2 regions of the Janthinobacterium sp. 1L-D-8-B-C4 genome follow, and region 2 is predicted to be linked to the other one. Evidence: predicted binding sites of a transcription regulator. Region 2 holds the regulator's gene; the other holds the start of a gene.
What was found. Region 2 encodes sigma-54, which starts transcription at its own class of promoters, with help from an activator protein. Its sites were predicted from a motif close to TGGCANGNAANCTGCTTT; they were not measured.
Positions count from the first base shown of each region.

Region 1: a site for sigma-54 is predicted at 1,635-1,652, ahead of adh (aldehyde dehydrogenase). Genes of this name have one in related genera too.

Region 1 covers NZ_JBXAVX010000029.1:11,729-17,131, forward strand. The annotation lists gene AC0Z42_RS29340 (methanol/ethanol family PQQ-dependent dehydrogenase) at 1-301, opposite strand, end outside; gene AC0Z42_RS29345 (high-potential iron-sulfur protein) at 557-877, shown strand; gene pedF (cytochrome c-550 PedF) at 936-1,439, opposite strand; gene adh (aldehyde dehydrogenase) at 1,740-3,260, shown strand; gene AC0Z42_RS29360 (DUF779 domain-containing protein) at 3,270-3,647, shown strand; gene AC0Z42_RS29365 (4Fe-4S binding protein) at 3,770-5,403, shown strand, end outside.
Region 2 covers NZ_JBXAVX010000016.1:82,998-88,400, forward strand. The annotation lists gene lptC (LPS export ABC transporter periplasmic protein LptC) at 1-460, shown strand, start outside; gene lptA (lipopolysaccharide transport periplasmic protein LptA) at 479-1,057, shown strand; gene lptB (LPS export ABC transporter ATP-binding protein) at 1,057-1,815, shown strand; gene AC0Z42_RS23890 (RNA polymerase factor sigma-54) at 1,820-3,298, shown strand; gene hpf (ribosome hibernation-promoting factor, HPF/YfiA family) at 3,368-3,727, shown strand; gene rapZ (RNase adapter RapZ) at 3,809-4,672, opposite strand; gene hprK (HPr(Ser) kinase/phosphatase) at 4,976-5,403, opposite strand, start outside.

The DNA of each region.
Region 1 (5,403 bases), on a different contig from region 2:
AGGCTGTCACATAGATGATGCCGTCATGCACCAGCGCCTGCGCCTCCTGGCCGCGCTGCTTTTCACCGCCGAACGAGAAGGTCCAGGCGGGCACGATCTGGTCGACGTTTTTCGTGTTGATTTTTTTCGCCAGGCTGTGGCGCTGCGCTTTCAGGCCCAGGCCGTAGCTGAGCACATCGGACGTGCCCTTGTCGGCGTTGGCGATATCGTCCCAGGTGACCCTGGTGTCGACCGCTGTGGCGGCGCCGGCGATCAGGGCGAGGATGGCGAAAGCGATTGGACGTGGAAATTGTGGCTGCATGGTGGTCTCCCTTGCTGGTTTTTATGGTGGTGCGACGTGGTCGCCATGGGTAATTGAGCAACATGCGTGCCAGGCTTTTTTCACGCTGTGGATGGCAGCGTGTGCGCCGTCCTGCCACAGTTGGCGAGGTGGTGCTGTGCTGTTTTGTCACAGTCTGATGTCGCTGCCCGTGGCAGGCGCCTGCTGGCACAAGGGTTGCTGATGGATGTAGCGAGGCCATTTGCGCCTTCTTGATAACGACAACAGGAGACCACCATGCATCAAGCACCACGCCGCCATTTTCTTTGCCAATTGCTCGCCGTCGGCGGCATGGGCGCAGCCTCGCTTGCCGGCGCACAATCGAGCGCGCCGAAAGTCGACGAGGACAGCGACCAGGCCAGGGCGCTCGGCTACCGCCACGATACGGGCAAGGTCGATACCAAAAAATACCCGCAGCACAAGCCGGCCCAGCACTGTGCCAACTGTTCTTTCTTCCAGGGGAAAAAGGACGACGCCTGGGCGGGTTGCGCCATGTTCGGCCGCAAGCAGATTGCGGCGCCGGGCTGGTGCCTGGCTTGGGCCAAAGTACCTGGCTGACGCAGCATGAAAAAAGGCGCTGCCACGGCAGCGCCTCCCGGTGATGGATGGGGCGGCCTTACAAAGGCACTTCGCGCCGCGTTTCCAGATACGCCTTTACCGCCCAGATCGCTTCCTGACTGAACACGCCCTCGAACGGCGGCATGTAGACGGCGCCATTGCGCGAGCGGCCGTGGCGCACCGTATCGAGCACATATTGGTCGATCTCCTGCGCGCAACCGTCTTTTTTCTTGGCATCTTGCAATGCCGCGCAGTCATTGTCGAGCTTGCGCAAGTCCGGCGCCATGCCGCCAGAGACCGCTTCGAGCCCATGGCAGCGGGCGCAGTTCTGGGTAAAGGCAGAATTGCCGATTCGTATCGCTTCCGCATTGTTCCGATACGGGTTTTCCGTGCGCCACTCGGCGCCCAATTGTGGCAGTGTGGATGTGTCGACCGCCTGCGGTGTCATATTGCCGTGCGCCCAGACGGCTGCGGCCGCCAGCATGCAGGCGAGGCCGCCGGCGGCCAGCCGCAAGGTGCGCAGGCGCCGGGCGTTGGTGGTGGTGGGAATGCGTGGGGTCATGATGGTCTCCGTTCTGGTTATGCGCTGATTGCGTCCATCACCAGGTAGCAATCGGTATGCCATCGCGTCCACCATCATGGTGGCTTGCGGCGAGGGCTGTTCCCTTGTTCAGAAACGGAACAGCTGGCGCGCCTGACTGATCCCGTTTGACGCAGCATCCCGGGCTTTACGTACCGATAGACGCTGTCTGGCTGCTGGCACGGCATTTGCAAAACAAAAGATCAGGACCACCTGACACATCCCCAAGGGCCGCCTCGCGGCGGCTTCATCGAAGCTAAGACCAACGAGAAAGAGGACGACATGAATCTGGCAGACATCAGCAAACTGGGCGTAGCCAATCCCTTCAAACAACGCTATGACAACTATATCGGCGGCAAATTCGTCGCTCCCGTCAAAGGCGAATACTTCGGCAATATCACGCCGATCACCGGCCAGGTTTTTTGCGAAGTGGCCCGTTCCACAGCCGAAGACGTCGAGCTGGCGCTGGACGCCGCCCACGCCGCCAAGGAAGCGTGGGGCAAGACTTCGCAAACCGAGCGCGCCAATATCCTCAACAAGATCGCCGACCGCATGGAAGCGAACCTGGCCCTGATCGCCACTGCTGAGACCATCGACAACGGCAAGCCGATCCGCGAAACCACGGCCGCCGATATTCCGCTGGCGATCGACCATTTCCGCTACTTTGCCGGCTGCATCCGCGCCCAGGAAGGCTCGGTTGCGCAGATCGACTCCGAAACCTATGCGTATCACTTCCATGAACCGCTGGGCGTGGTGGGCCAGATCATCCCGTGGAATTTCCCGATTTTGATGGCGGTGTGGAAGCTGGCGCCGGCCCTGGCCGCCGGCAATTGCGTGGTCCTTAAACCGGCCGAACAGACGCCGGCGTCCATCATGGTCCTGATCGAACTGATCGGCGACCTGCTGCCGCCGGGCGTCCTGAATATCGTCAACGGCTATGGCCTGGAAGCGGGCAAGCCGCTGGCGTCCAATAAACGCATCGCAAAGATCGCCTTCACCGGCGAGACCGGCACCGGGCGCTTGATCATGCAGTACGCGGCGCAAAACCTGATCCCCGTCACGCTCGAATTGGGTGGCAAGTCGCCGAACATCTTCTTTGCCGATGTGATGGACGCCGACGACGCTTTCTTCGACAAATGCCTGGAAGGCTTTGCCATGTTCGCGCTGAACCAGGGCGAGGTGTGCACCTGCCCGTCGCGCGTGCTGATCCAGGAATCGATCTACGAAGCCTTCATCGCCCGCGCTTTGGAGCGCGTGGCGAAGATCAAGCAGGGCAATCCGCTCGATGCGTCCACCATGCTTGGGGCTCAGGCGTCGCAGGAGCAGCTGGAAAAAATCCTCTCGTATATCGACATCGGCAAGCAGGAAGGCGCCGAAATCCTGGCCGGCGGCGAGCGCAATACCCAGGGCGGCGACCTGGAGCAGGGCTATTACGTGCGTCCTACCGTATTCAAGGGCGACAACAGCATGCGCATCTTCCAGGAAGAGATCTTCGGGCCGGTGGTCTCGGTCACCACCTTCAAGGACGAAGCCGACGCGCTGCGCATCGCCAACGACACCTTGTATGGCCTGGGCGCCGGTCTCTGGACGCGCGACGGTTCGCGCGCCTTCCGTGTCGGCCGCGCCATCCAGGCCGGCCGCGTCTGGACCAATTGCTACCACCTGTATCCGGCCCACGCCGCGTTCGGCGGCTACAAGCAGTCGGGCATCGGCCGTGAAAACCACAAGATGATGCTGGACCATTACCAGCAGACGAAAAACCTGCTGGTGTCGTACAGCCCGAACGCGCTGGGTTTCTTCTAAGGAGTCATCATGACCATGGAACGCGTGACGGCCACGCCAGCCGCGCTCGACATGCTGGCCACCTTGCGTGGCAAGCATGGACCGCTGATGTTTTTCCAGTCGGGCGGCTGCTGCGACGGCAGCGCGCCGATGTGCTACGCGGCCGGCGAGTTCAATCTGTCGGACACCGACGTCTACCTTGGCAACCTGGACGGCACGCCGTTCTACATGGGCATCGAGCAGTTCGCCTACTGGGAACATACGCAGCTGATCATCGACGTAGTCAATGGCAATGGCGGCATGTTCTCGCTCGATAACGGCACCGGCCGGCGTTTCCTGACCCGCTCGCGCCTGTTCACCGACGAAGAGCTGGCGCAACTGCAGCATCCTTCGAAAGCAGCTACTTAGTTTGTTGCCACCTGGGTCCGGAACCATGCGGGCGTCTTCTCCCCGTTCGCCCGGACACGGTTTTAGCTGACGGCTGCGGCCGTCGGCTTTTTTTACGCCTGCCTGACCACATACTGGAGATCATGATGCATACCATGGCGCGCTGCCGGCGCGCGATAACGCTCGTGCTGTGCCTGGCCGCCGGCATGCTGGCGCTGCTGCTCGGCGCCTCGTCCGCCCACGCCGGCGTGATGACGCAGGCCGAACTGGCGCAGCGCTTTCCCGCACCATTGACGGTTGGCGAACGCGATGCCGAATTGCCGGTATGGCCCCTGTTCCGCCAGGGTGATGGTGGCAGCACGCTGGCCGGCTATGTGTTCGAGTCGGTCGACCTGGCGCCCATCCCCGGCTTTTCGGGCGTGCCGGTCAACCTGCTGGTGGCGATCGACCCGGCCGGGCGCTTTATCGGCGTCGAGGTGCTGTCGCAGCATGAGCCGGTGTTCCAGTACGGGTTGGGCGAGGCGCCGCTGTTTGAATTCGTCAAACAGTACCAGGGGGTGTCGCTGAAGCAGAACATCCATATCGAGACCCAGGCCAGGCGCGCGCGCCAGCCTGACGCCTCGCGCGTGACCCTCGACGGTATTTCCAAGGCCACGGTCTCGGTGCGCATCATCAATGAAAGCGTGCTGGCGGCGGCCTTGCTGGTGTCGCGCCGCAAGCTCGGTTTTGGCGCGGGCAAGGGCGCGGAAGGGATTGCCCGCGTGCGCACCGATATGATGGAAACGCTGCCTTTCAAGCGCTTGCAGGATGCTGGTTTGCTGCGCCATCTGCGCGTCTCGAATCGCGAGATGGAAAACCTCTATGCGGGCAGCGATGGCGCGCGGCTCGATGAAGAAGGGTTGCGCCAGCCCGACGATGTTTTTATCGACCTGTATCTTGCTTGCGTGTCGGTGCCGTCTGTCGCGCGCAGCCTGCTCACCGAAGCCAGCCTGGCCAAGCTGAAACCCTGGATAGAGCAGGGCGACCAGGCGATTCTCGTCATCTCGTCGGGCCGCCACCGCGTGCCAGGCGACGACTTTACGCGCGGCGGCATTCCCGAGCGCCTGCTGTTGCGCCAGCACCAGCTGGCGATCGACATGCGCGACCTCGATCTCGACCTGAAACTGGCGCCGGGCGTGCGCGTTCCTGCGGATGCCAGCCTGACTGTCTTTCGCGTGCCTGCCGAAGCCGGCCTCGATCCCGGCGCCGCTTTCGACTTTACGGTGCCGGTCACGCGCAGCAAGGGCCAGTTCTACCCCGAGCGCATCACGCGCGAGCTGCCGATGACCTATCGCGTGCCATCGCGTTTTCTGATTGCTGCGCCAGGCGACACGAGCTGGCACGCGGCATGGATCGCGCGGCGCATGGACCTGCTGATACTGGCGCTGGGTCTGGCCGTGCTGGCGCTGGCGCTGTCCATGCCGCGCAAGCTCAGTAGCAATGCACGCGGTTTCGCCTGGTTCCGCCTGGCCTACCTGGTATTTACGGCCGGCTTTATCGGCTACTACGCCCAGGCCCAGCTGTCGATCGTCAATCTCACCGGCATCGTGCAGGCCCTGGTGGCCGGGCGCAGCCTGTGGTTTTTGCTGCACGATCCGATGACGGTGGCACTGTGGGGTTTTGTGCTGGTGTCGCTGCTGCTGTGGGGACGCGGCACTTTCTGCGGCTGGCTATGCCCGTTCGGCGCACTGCAGGAATTCGGCGGCAAGCTGGCGCGCCTGTGCCAGCTGCCCCAATT
Region 2 (5,403 bases):
CGATTATTTCGTCACCAATTTCAGCCTGGTGCGCATGGACTTGCAGGGCAAGCCCAGCTATATCGTTTCCGGCGCCAAGCTCACGCATTACCCGGCCGATGACTCTTCCGATATCGACCAGCCTTTCGTGCGCAAGATCAGCCCGGGCGTGCCGCCCTTGAACATGACGGCCGAACTGGCGCATATCGACCAGGGCAATACGCGTTTGCAACTGTCGCGCAAGGTCGTGATCGACCGCGTGGCCAGTCCGACAACGCAGAACATGACGCTGAAAACCGAGGCGCTGACGATTTTCCCCGATGAAGAGCGGATGGAGTCGGCCGTGCCGGTCGACCTGCTGTCGGGGCGTTCGCATGTGACCGGCGTGGGCCTGAAGGCCAATAATGCCTCCAGCGTGGTGGAAGTGCCGAGCTCGGTGCGCATCGTGATTCCGCCGCGCAAAGCCGTGCCGGCCAAATAAATAAAAGGACACTATCAAATGAAAAAAATCTTGCTGCTCAGCCTGTTTTCCCTGGCCGTGATGGGCGCTGCCCATGCCGAAAAGGCCGATTCCGAAAAAGAAGCCGTCATCACCGCCCAGCGCGGCCAGGTCGACGACATCAAGCAGACCCGCACCCTGACCGGCGACGTGGTGCTGGTGAAAGGCACGCTGACCATGAAGGCGGGGCGCGCCCTGATCACGGAAGATCCGCAGGGCTACCAGTTCATCACCTTCTGGGGCGAAGCGGGCAAGCTGGCCACTTTCCGCCAGAAGCGCGACGGCGAAGGCGACCTGTGGGTCGAAGGCGAAGCGGAACGGGTGGAATACAACAACAAGACCGAAGTCGTGAAACTGTTTTCCAGGGCCAAGCTGACGCGCCTGCAAGGCACCAAGCCGACCGACGTGGCCAATGGCGCCTTCATTTCGTATGACAGCCGCAATGAATTATTCAATATGGAAAACAGCGACAGCGGCACCAGCGCCCCCGGCGCCGGCAGCGTGCGCATGGTGATCCAGCCGAAGAACAAACCGGCGGCAGACAAAACGCCCGCCGCGCCCGCGCCAGGGAAAAAATAATGAACAAGAATGAACGTTGCGGCAGCACCCTGATCGTGCGGGGACTGCAGAAAACCTATGGCAAGCGGCAGGTCGTGCATGATGTGTCGCTGCAGGTCGAATGCGGCGAAGTGGTGGGCCTGCTGGGTCCGAACGGCGCCGGCAAGACCACCTCGTTCTACATGATCGTCGGCCTGGTGCCATCCGACGGCGGCACCATCGATATCAGCGGCGTCGATATTTCCAGCCTGCCGATCCACCGCCGCGCGCAGATGGGCCTGTCCTACCTGCCGCAGGAAGCGTCGGTGTTTCGCAAGCTGACGGTGGAAGACAATATCCGCGCCGTGCTGGAAATCCAGACCGTCGACGGCCGCCCTTTGAAAAAGGCCGAGATCGAGGAGCGCCTCGACAAATTGCTGGCCGACTTGCAGATTGAAAAGCTGCGCGAAAACCAGGCGCTGTCGCTGTCGGGCGGCGAACGGCGCCGCGTGGAAATCGCGCGCGCGCTGGCCACCGACCCGCGTTTCGTGCTGCTCGACGAGCCGTTCGCCGGCGTCGATCCGATCGCCGTGATCGAAATCCAGCGCATCGTGCGGTTTTTGAAAGAACGCAATATCGGCGTGCTGATCACCGACCACAACGTGCGCGAAACGCTGGGCATCTGCGACCGAGCCTACATCATCAACCAGGGCTCGGTGCTGGCATCAGGCCGGCCCGACGACATCATCGCCAACGAGTCGGTGCGCCGCGTGTATCTGGGCGAACATTTCCGCATGTAAGCCGATGAAACAATCACTGCAGCTGCGCACCTCGCAGCACCTGGCACTGACGCCGCAATTACAGCAATCGATACGCCTGTTGCAATTGTCCACGCTGGAATTGCACCAGGAGCTGGAGCAATTGCTGACCGATAATCCCTTGCTGGAGCGTCTCGACGATCCGCTCGACCGTTCCTTGCGCCTGCTGTCCGATGGTGCCCTGAGTTCGACTGCTGCGCCAGGCGAAGCGCCGCCTGCGCCGCCTGGCCAGGAAGCGCCGGCGCCGGCGGCCGAAGCGGAAACGTTCGATGGTGAAGGCGGCGAGAGCACGGCCGCGCCCGAAGGCGGCGACAGCGACTGGAACGAGGCCAGCCGCGGCAAGGCGCCCGACGATGAGGATTCCCGCCCGCAACTGGAAGCCCATCATTGCACCTTGCGCGAACACCTGATGGAGCAGATGCGCGTGACCGTGCTGGAACTGCGCGACCGCGCGCTGGTCGAACTGATCATCGATGCGCTCGACGACAATGGCTACCTGGAGGAATCGCTTGACGATATCCTGGCGCGCCTGCCCGAGGAACTGGAAGTCGACGCCGACGAACTGCGCACCGCCTTGTCGCTGCTGCAAAGTTTCGATCCGCCCGGCGTGGGTGCGCGCAATGCGTCCGAATGCCTGGCGCTGCAGATCAAACGCCTGCCGCAGGTGGCGCTGGTGACGCGCCGCATGGCCTTGACCATCGTTGAAAAACACCTGGCCTGGTTTGCCCAGCGCGACTTCAACAAGCTGAAAAAAGCCCTCGATTGCGACGATGAAGACTTGCGCGAAGCGCAGACCGTGATTCGCTTGTGCAACCCGCACCCGGGCGCCGTGTTTGCGTCCGACGTGTCCGATTACGTGGTGCCGGACGTGGTGGTCAAGCGGGCCCGCAATGGCTGGCAGGTGTCGCTCAACAATGACGTGATGCCGCGCCTGCGCGTGAACGCCATGTACGCCAACCTGCTCAAGCAAGGCAAGGGCGAGGGCGGCATGGGCGCGCAGTTGCAGGAAGCCAAGTGGCTGATCAAGAACATGCGCCAGCGCTTCGACACCATCCTGCGCGTGGCGCAGGCGATAGTGGAACGGCAAAAGGATTTTTTCTCGCATGGCGCAGTTGCCATGCGGCCACTTGTGCTTCGCGAAATAGCTGATACACTGGGTTTACACGAGAGTACTATCTCGCGGGTAACAACCCAAAAGTACATGCTGACCCCGCATGGAATGTTTGAGTTGAAGTATTTCTTTGGCAGCCACGTCGCCACCGAAGCAGGAGGGGAGGCGTCATCGACGGCGATACGTGCCTTGATCGTGCAATTGACAGGAGCAGAGAACCCTAAAAATCCTTTATCCGACAGTAAGATTGCGGACATGCTGGGGGAACAAGGCATGGTGATTGCGCGACGTACTGTTGCCAAATACCGGGAAGCGTTGAAAATTCCGCCAGTGAGTCTGCGTAAGTCTTTGTAGTTTTTTTCGGTTCCTCTGCGGGCCGGAACGATGGCCACCGCACGAACCCGATCATCTTTAGGAGTGTGTATGAATCTCACCATCAGCGGACATCATCTCGAAGTGACACCAGCCATCCGTGAATACGTACAAACCAAACTGGAGCGCGTGAAACGCCATTTCGATCACGTTATCGATATCGCCGTGATTCTGACCGTCGACAACCTCAAAGAGAAAGAAAAACGCCAGAAGGCCGAAGTGAATCTGCGACTGAGCGGCAAGACCGTCTACGTGGAAAGCCTGGCGCAAGACCTGTATGCCGCGATCGACAGCCTGATCGACAAGCTGGACCGGCAAGTGATGAAGTACAAAACCAAAGTGCAAGGGCACGGTAAAGAGGCGATCAAGCATCTGCCAGACAACACTCCTGAAGAAGCCGCCGCCGTCTAGGCCTGCCGCTCCGGATTGTTGTGATCAACTAAGGGCGCGCTGTGTTTACTTCGCGCCCTTTTTTGCGCCCATTTTTCCGGCTCAGCTACGCTCGCGGTGGCGCAGCACGACCCGTTCGCGGTCGGCAAAATACTGCGCCAGGTGTTCCGCCATATATACCGAACGGTGCTGGCCACCGGTGCAGCCGAGCGCCACCGTCAGATAGCTGCGGTTGTCGGACTTGAACGACGGCAGCCACTTTTCCACGAAATTGCGGATATCGGCAAACAGTTCCAGGGCGCTGGGCTGGGCATCGAGAAAAGCGATCACCGGCGCGTCGCGGCCATCGAGCGGGCGCAGCGCCAGGTCGTAATACGGATTGGGCAGGGCCCGCACGTCAAACACGAAGTCGGCGTCCAGCGGCACGCCCAGCTTGAAGGCGAACGATTCGAAGAACAGGGTCAGCGGCGCGCGTTCGGAGGCGACGATATCCTTGATCCAGGCACGCAGCTTGTTGGCGCTCAGCTCCGAGGTGTCGATCACATGGCCCAGTTGCTGTATCGCCGACAGCCGCTCGCGCTCTTCCGAGATGCATTCGATCAGCGTGCGGCGGCTGGCCGGATTCTCGCCTGGAAGCAATTCATGCGACAAAGGATGACTGCGTCGCGTTTCCGAAAAGCGCGCCACCAGGGAATGCGTGGTGGCGGTCAGAAACAGCACCTTGACGTCATGCCCCTGCGCACGCAGCAGTGCCACATTGTGCGGCAGGCTAGTCAGCGATTCCGCACTGCGTGCATCGACCGCCACGCCGAGCCTGTTGGTGCCTTCGTCGAGCAAGGTTTGCACCAGGCTCGGCAACAAAGCGGGCGGCAGGTTGTCGACACAGTAAAAACCGGTATCCTCCAGCACCTTGAGTGCAACAGATTTGCCGGAGCCGGAAATGCCGGTAAGTAGAATGATGTGCATAGGCGCGATCATACAATAAAGACTGCCTGCGCGTGCCGCGGCAATCGTCTTTACATTTTATTGCAATTGAATATGGAGGCTGCCCGCGGCCTCAGTCGCCACTCATGGCGAGTCGTTGGTGCAGCAGGGAATTCACGAAGCAGCGCTTCGTGCCTGCGTAACGGTTCGCCCTTGCAAGGGTGACCTCCTTGGCAACATTAATCGCCGCTCATGGCGAGTCATTGGTGCAGCAGGGAATTCACGAAGCACCGCTTCGTGCCTGCGTAACGGTTCGCCCTTGCAAGGGCGAACTCCTTGGCAACATTAATCGCCACTCATGGCGAGTCGTTGCCGCTCCATGAATTCCTGCAGCGTATCAATCCCGCGCAGCTGCAAGATGGTATTGCGCACCGCTGCTTCAAGCAGCACGGCGATATTGCGGCCGGCGGCGACGGGGATGACGACCTTGCGCACCGGCAGGCCCAGCACGTCTTCGGTGGGGAACAGGAAGGGCAGGCGCTCGACTTCTTCTTCCAGTGCGTTGCGGCGCACCAGGTGCACGATCAGTTTCAAGCGCATCTTGCGGCGCACGGCCGTTTCGCCAAAGATGGCCTTGATGTCGAGCAGGCCCAGGCCGCGCACTTCGAGCAGGTTCTGCAGCAGCGGCGGGCAGCGCCCTTCGATCATGTTGGGCGCGATGCGCGAAAATTCCACGGCGTCGTCGGCCACCAGGCCGTGGCTGCGCGAAATCA